Regions from separate parts of the Spirillospora sp. NPDC000708 genome, predicted to be linked through region 3. Evidence: riboswitches for the same ligand, from Rfam matches in the RefSeq annotation. Region 3 holds a riboswitch; each other region holds the start of a gene.

Region 1 (2,254 bases), on a different contig from region 3:
AGTGACGGCGCGGCTCCGTCCGGGAGTATCCGGGTGATGCGGAGGGGCCGCCACCGTGGGTGTCGGTGGCGGCCCTCACGCATGTCCGGGACCGGTCAGGCGGCCTGCTCGGCGGCCTCGACGACGTTCTGCAGGAGCATCGCGCGGGTCATGGGGCCGACGCCGCCGGGGTTCGGGGCGACCCAGCCGGCGACGTCGCGGACGTCGGCGGCGACGTCGCCGGTCAGCTTGCCGTCGACGCGGGAGACGCCGACGTCGAGGACGGCGGCGCCGGGCTTGACCATGCCGGCGGTGATCAGGCCGGGCACGCCGGCGGCGGCCACGACGATGTCGGCGGCGCGGGTGTGCGCGGCGAGGTCGCGGGTGGCGGTGTGGCAGAGGGTGACGGTGGCGTTCTCGCTGCGGCGGGTCAGCAGCAGGCCGAGGGACCGGCCGACGGTGATGCCGCGGCCGACGACGGTGACCTCTGCGCCCTTGAGCGGGACGTCGTAGTGGCGGAGCAGCTCGATGATGCCCTTCGGCGTGCAGGGCAGCGGGCCGGGCTGCATCAGGACGAGCCGCCCGAGGTTGGTCGGGTGCAGGCCGTCGGCGTCCTTCGCGGGGTCGATCAGCTCCAGCACCCGCTGCTCGTCCAGGCCCTTGGGAAGGGGGAGCTGGACGATGTAGCCGGTGCAGGCGGGGTCGGCGTTGAGCTCGGCGACGGCCCGCTCGACGTCGGCCTGGGACGCGGTCTCGGGCAGGTCGCGGCGGATGCTCTCGATGCCGACCTCGGCGCAGTCGCGGTGCTTCATGTTCACGTAGGAGCGGCTGCCCGGGTCGTCGCCGACCAGGACGGTGCCGAGGCCGACGGACACGCCGCGGTCGCGGAGCGCCTCGACGCGGCGCTTGAGGTCGGAGCGGATCTCGGCGGCCAGGGCCTTGCCGTCCAGAATCTGTGCGGTCATGCATGCCTCCGCGGTGTCTCGCCAGGGACCGAGCCCGGCTCGAGGTCCCGTCCACCCAGGCGCGCGGTGTCCGGACTGTCGTTCGCTCCCCGGTGGTGATCCACCTTGACCGCGCCAGTCGCGTCGAAACCCCATGGTAGCCGTCCCGGGGGCGGCGAGTGGCTCGCGGAAATCGCCGTGAAGTGGCCCTGCCGGACGCTCAGCGGCCCCTCATAGCGTGGACGCCATGAGCGACGAGTGGTTTGACCGCCCGGTCCTGACCGGGCGTTACGTGCGTCTTGAGCCTCTTTCCCTCGACCATGTGGACGGGCTGTTCGAGGCGTCGAAGGAGCCGTCGATCTGGACGTGGAAGAACGAGCGCCAGCCGGAGACCGTGGACGCCGTGCGCGCCTGGATAGAGAAGGCGCTGGCGGGGTGCGAGCGCGGGCTGCGGCTGCCGTTCGCGCAGGTCGACGTGGCGACCGGGGAGGTCGCGGGGAGCACGTCGTATTACGAGATCGCGCCGCACGACCGGGGGCTGTGCATCGGGCACACCTGGCTGGGGGCGCGCTGGCAGCGGACGGGGTTCAACACCGAGTCGAAGCTGCTGCTGCTCCAGCGGGCCTTCGACGACCTGGGGGCGATCCGGGTCGGCTGGCACACGCACGTCCGCAACGAGCGGTCGCGTGCGGCAATCGAGCGTCTCGGCGCGTCGTTCGAGGGGATCCACCGCAAGCACCGGGTCCGCGCGGACGGGTCGATCCGCGACACCGCCGTCTACGCGATGACCGACGATGACTGGCCGGAGGCGTCGAAGGCGCTGCGCGCCAAGCTGCGCTGAGCGCGCACGCCGATGGCGCGCCGGGGGCCGCGCTAGTCGTCGGCGCGTTCGCGGCGGGCGAGGATCCGGTCGGTGCCGTGCCAGCCGAGCTGCCCCGCGAGCATCGCCGCGAGCACCGCGGCGACGAGCCCGACGGCCTGCCGGGACTCCATCAGCAGCGCGTCGGCCTGGCCGACGTGGGCGACCAGAAAGGTCGTCAGCGAGTCCATGCGCGCCTCCCTAGGCGGGCGATCGCGCCGGGGGTCGGGAACGTTCAGGGGGCGCGGCCAGCCAGAGGCTACCTCCCGCGCAGAAGTGGAAAGGACGGCCGGTGCGGGGATCGTGCGTCCCGCACCGGCCGTCCTCAAGCCCCGGCCGCCGACGGCCTCAGTGGGATCAGTGGAAGAAGTGCCGCGTCCCGGTGAAGTACATCGTGATCCCGGCCTTCTTCGCGGTCTCGATCGCCAGCTCGTCGCGGATCGAGCCGCCCGGCTGGACGACGGCCTTGACA
Region 2 (2,254 bases), on a different contig from region 3:
GGTATGACGCCGTCCCGACGCGCCGAGCACGCCGCCGACACCCGCGCCGCCCTGCTGGCCGCCGCCCGCGCGCTGTTCGCCGAGCGCGGCTACGCCGCCACCGGCACCGAGGACGTCGTCGCCGCCGCCCGCGTCACCCGCGGCGCGCTCTACCACCACTTCCGCGACAAGGCCGCGCTGTTCGGCGCCGTGGTCGAGCAGGTCGGCGCGGAGCTGGCCGAGCGGCTGATCCGCCAGCAGCTCGACCGGCCCGCGGCGGGCGGCCCGCTGGCCCGGATCCGGGACGGCCTCGCCGCGTTCCTCGACACCTGCGTCGACAGCGACTTCCAGCGCCTCGTGCTCGTCGAGGGCCCCATCGTGCTCGGCGCCGACGCCTGGAACGACCTCGCGGAACGGCACGGCCTGCGGCTGCTCACCGAGTGGCTGGAGCGCGCGATGGACGCCGGCGAGCTCGACCGGCAGCCGCCGGGCGTGCTGGCCCGGCTGATCGTCGCGATGATCATCGAGGCGAGCCTCGTCATCGCGCGCGCCGCCGACCAGGCCGCCGCGCGCGCCGAGGTCGGCGCCGTCCTCGACCGCACCCTCCGCGGCCTCCGGCCGGCCTGAGCGCACCTCCGGCCGGGCTGACCACCGGGCGCCGCCTGCGGTTACAGTGTGGGCGGGCCGTGACTGGCGCCTAGGGTGGAGCACCACCGGGGAGCGGCCCGCCACCGCCGCCGTGCGCCTGGGCGATCCATGACGACGCCCGGGAGCGGTCGCCGATGCGGACACTTCTGATCGACAACTACGACTCGTTCACGTTCAACCTGTACCAGCTGCTGGGCGAGGTGAACGGGCGGCCGCCGACGGTCGTCCGCAACGACGCCGACTGGTCGGGGCTGTCCCCCGCCGACTTCGACAACGTGGTCATCTCCCCCGGGCCGGGACGTCCCGACCGCGACCGCGACATCGGCATCGGCGCCCGGGTGATCGACGAGTGGTCGCTGCCGCTGCTCGGCGTGTGCCTGGGGCACCAGGGCATCTGCCACCGGCTCGGCGGCAAGGTCGAGCACGCGCCGGAACCCGTGCACGGACGGGTCTCCCAGGTCGTCCACACCGGGGAGGGGCTCTTCGCGGGGCTGCCGTCGCCGCTGCCCGTCGTCCGGTACCACTCGCTGGCGGTCACGGCGCTGCCCGACGAGCTGGAGGCCGTCGCATGGTCGGACGACGGCGTCCTGATGGGGGTGCGGCACCGGTCGGCGCCGGTTTGGGGCATCCAGTTCCACCCCGAGTCCATCTGCACCGGTCACGGCCGCGAGCTGCTGGCCAACTTCCGTGACCTCACGCGCGCGCACCACGGCGCGGGGCCCTACCGGCTCCACGTCCACCGGCTGGCGGCGGCGCCCGACCCCGAGGCGGCCTACCGGACGGTGTTCGCCGGACGCTCCGGCGCGTTCTGGCTGGACAGCGGCACGCACGCGGAGGGGACGTCGCGGTTCACGATGATGGGCGACGGCGACGGCCCGCTCGGCGAGCTGGTGACGTACCGGGTCGCGGAGCGGCGCGTCCGGGTGGACGGGCACGGCACCGTGTCGGAGCAGCCGGCCGGCTCGTTCTTCGACTACCTGGAACGGGAGGTGACCCGGCGGGCGCTGCCCGACGACGGCGATCTCCCGTTCGGGTTCCGCCTGGGCTACGTCGGCTACCTGGGGTACGAGCTGAAGGCCGAGACGGGCGGCACCGCCGCGCACGCCTCGCCCACCCCGGACGCCGCGATGGTGTTCGCCGACCGGGCGCTGGTCATCGACCACGCGGAAGGCGAGTCCTACCTGCTGCGCCTCAGCCGCCTGGCCCGCGACCCGGAGGTGGACGCGTGGTTCGCCGCGACCGCCGCGCGCGTCCGCGGCCTGCCGTCCGAGCCGGCTCCGCCGCCGACCGGGCCGCTGACCGGCGACGCGGCGGAACCGCCCGTCGAGCTGCACCACGACCGGGAGGCGTACCTCGGCCTGGTCGCCGAGTGCCTGGACGAGATCCGCGACGGGGAGTCGTACGAGATCTGCCTGTCCAACACCGCGACCGCGCGCACCGCCGTCGACCCCGCCGCCACGTTCGCGCACCTCCGGCGGGTCAGCCCCGTCCCGTACGGCGCGCTGCTCGCCTTCCCCGGCGTCGCGGTGCTCAGCGCCTCGCCGGAGCAGTTCCTCGCGGTGACGTCCGAGGGGCTGGTGCGGTCGAAGCCGATCAAGGGCACCCGGCCCCGCGGCGCCGCCCCCGG
Region 3 (2,254 bases):
CGGTGCCGAGCCGCAGCCCCGACGGGTCGAACGGCTTGCGCGGGTCGAACGGGACCGCGTTGTAGTTCAGCTCGATGCCGGCGCGGTCGAGGGCCTGCGCGGCGGGCTTGCCCGCGACGCCCTTGTTCGTCAGGTCGATGAGGATCAGGTGGTTGTCGGTGCCGCCGGAGATCAGGTCGTAGCCGCGCTCCAGCAGCGCCCCCGCGAGCGCCTTCGCGTTCGCCACGACCTGGTGGGCGTACCGGGAGAAGTCCGGCGTCGCGGCCTCCTTCAGCGCGACGGCGATCGCGGCGGTGGTGTGGTTGTGCGGGCCGCCCTGCAGGCCGGGGAAGACGGCCTTGTCCACCGCCTTCGCGTGCTCGGCCGTCGACATGATCATCGCGCCGCGCGGGCCGCGCAGCGTCTTGTGCGTGGTCGTGGTGATCACGTCGGCGTGGCCCACCGGGGACGGGTGCGCGCCGCCGGCGACCAGGCCCGCGATGTGCGCGATGTCGGCGGCCAGCACCGCCCCGACCTCGCGGGCGATCTCGGCGAACGCCGGGAAGTCGATGGTGCGGGGCACCGCCGTCCCGCCGCACCAGATCAGCTTCGGCCGCTCCTTCAGCGCGAGGTCGCGGACCTCGTCCATGTCGACGCGGCCGGTGTCGGCGCGGACCTCGTACCGGACGGGCGTGAACCACCTGCCCGTCGCCGACACCGACCAGCCGTGCGTCAGGTGGCCGCCCATCGGCAGCGACAGGCCCATCACCGGGTCGCCGGGGTCGAGGAACGCCATGTAGACGGCGAGGTTCGCGGGCGAGCCGGAGTACGGCTGGACGTTGGCGTGCTCGACGCCGAACAGCTCCTCGGCCCGGGCGATGGCGGCCAGCTCGATCGGGTCGACGTTCTGCTGGCCCTCGTAGTACCGCTTGCCCGCGTACCCCTCGGAGTACTTGTTGGTCAGGACGGAGCCGGTGGCCTCCAGCACCGCCGGCGACACGTAGTTCTCCGAGGCGATCAGCCGGATCTTCTCGAACTGGCGGCGGGCCTCCGCCTCGACCAGCCCGGCGATCTCGGGATCCGCGGCCTGCAGATGGGGGACGGCGGGCTCGTGCACGACTACCTCCGCGCTGCTCGCGCCGGAACGCGCTGCGGGCGCCCCGGCCAGGGGACCCGTACACCCAGGCGCGCGGTGTGCGGACTAGTTTCGCTCCCCGGTGGTCGTCTCCACCTTGACTGCGCCAGTCGCGTTCGCCACATCATAGCGAGCCGCCTCCGGCCCCCGCTGCGTCCGGCGGGTCCGGCGGGTCCGCGCGGGGATCGACACCACGGCCAGCCCGCCGAGCAGCAGCACGGCCCCGGCCGCGACCCGCCCCGACATCCGCTCCCCCAGGACCGCCACGGCCAGGACGGCGGCCACCAGCGGCTCGGCGAGGCTCAGCGTCCCGGCCGTCGCGGCGCTCACCCGGTTCAGGCCCGTGACGAAGAACATGTACGCGGCGACGGTCGCGGCGACGCCGAGCCACGCCACCAGGGCCGCCGACCGCGGCGCCGCGAGCGCGGGCAGGTCCGCGAGCGTCCAGGGCAGCAGCACCGACCCGCCGGCCAGCAGCGTCACCGACACCGCCGCCGCCATCCCGGTGGCGCCGCCGCCCGGCCCGCTCCGGCCGGTCAGGACCTTCGCCGACACCGTATAGACGCCGAAGCACGTCCCGGCGACCAGGCTGAGCCCGACGCCGAGCAGGTCGACGCGGGCGTCGGGGCCGGGCGCCATCAGCAGCGCGACGCCGCCGATCGCGCAGGCCGTCCCCGCCCACCAGCGCCCGCTGAGCCGCGTCCGGAGGACCAGCCGCTCGCACAGGCCCGTCGAGACGGGCGCGAGCCCGAACACCACGGCGGTCGCGACCGCGGCGCCCGTCCGGCCGACCGCGCTGAAGAACGACGCCTGGAAGATCCCGGTGGCGGCGGACGCGGCGGCCACCGGCGGCCAGGTGCGCCGCGACAGCGTCCGGAACGCCCGCGGATCGGCCACGAGCACCAGGGCGGCGAGGATCACCCCGCCGGAGAGGATCCGGGCGCCGCCGACCGCGACCGGGTTCGCGGCGGAGCCGGCCAGCACCTGCGCCGGGCCGACCGTCCCCCACAGGACTCCGGCGGCCAGGACCAGCAGCGCTGCGGAAGGGTTGTTTCGTCGGTCCATGCCTCCGAAGCTAGGCAGGCATGCGGCTGTCGGCGCGCATTGCCGCCATATGTTCGGATGCGAGGCCATGCCCCG

What was found. A riboswitch is a leader RNA that binds a small molecule or an ion and turns the genes downstream of it on or off. The one in region 3 is predicted to bind ZMP and ZTP.
Region 1: it holds a riboswitch for ZMP and ZTP, as region 3 does, so the genes downstream of both, ABT299_RS24570 (bifunctional methylenetetrahydrofolate dehydrogenase/methenyltetrahydrofolate cyclohydrolase) here and glyA (serine hydroxymethyltransferase) in region 3, are expected to answer to the same signal.
Region 2: it holds a riboswitch for ZMP and ZTP, as region 3 does, so the genes downstream of both, pabB (aminodeoxychorismate synthase component I) here and glyA (serine hydroxymethyltransferase) in region 3, are expected to answer to the same signal.

The regions. Positions count from the first base shown of each region.
Region 1 is NZ_JBEPCJ010000035.1:72,656-74,909, reverse strand. Features, by position in the region: gene ABT299_RS24570 (bifunctional methylenetetrahydrofolate dehydrogenase/methenyltetrahydrofolate cyclohydrolase) at 96-944, opposite strand; ZMP/ZTP riboswitch at 991-1,076, opposite strand; gene ABT299_RS24565 (GNAT family N-acetyltransferase) at 1,171-1,764, shown strand; gene ABT299_RS24560 (hypothetical protein) at 1,797-1,973, opposite strand; gene purH (bifunctional phosphoribosylaminoimidazolecarboxamide formyltransferase/IMP cyclohydrolase) at 2,140-2,254, opposite strand, start outside.
Region 2 is NZ_JBEPCJ010000068.1:17,597-19,850, reverse strand. Features, by position in the region: gene ABT299_RS36285 (TetR/AcrR family transcriptional regulator) at 4-606, shown strand; ZMP/ZTP riboswitch at 656-737, shown strand; gene pabB (aminodeoxychorismate synthase component I) at 762-2,254, shown strand, end outside.
Region 3 is NZ_JBEPCJ010000023.1:50,351-52,604, forward strand. Features, by position in the region: gene glyA (serine hydroxymethyltransferase) at 1-1,096, opposite strand, end outside; ZMP/ZTP riboswitch at 1,152-1,238, opposite strand; partial or broken gene ABT299_RS18630 (DMT family transporter) at 1,361-2,248, opposite strand.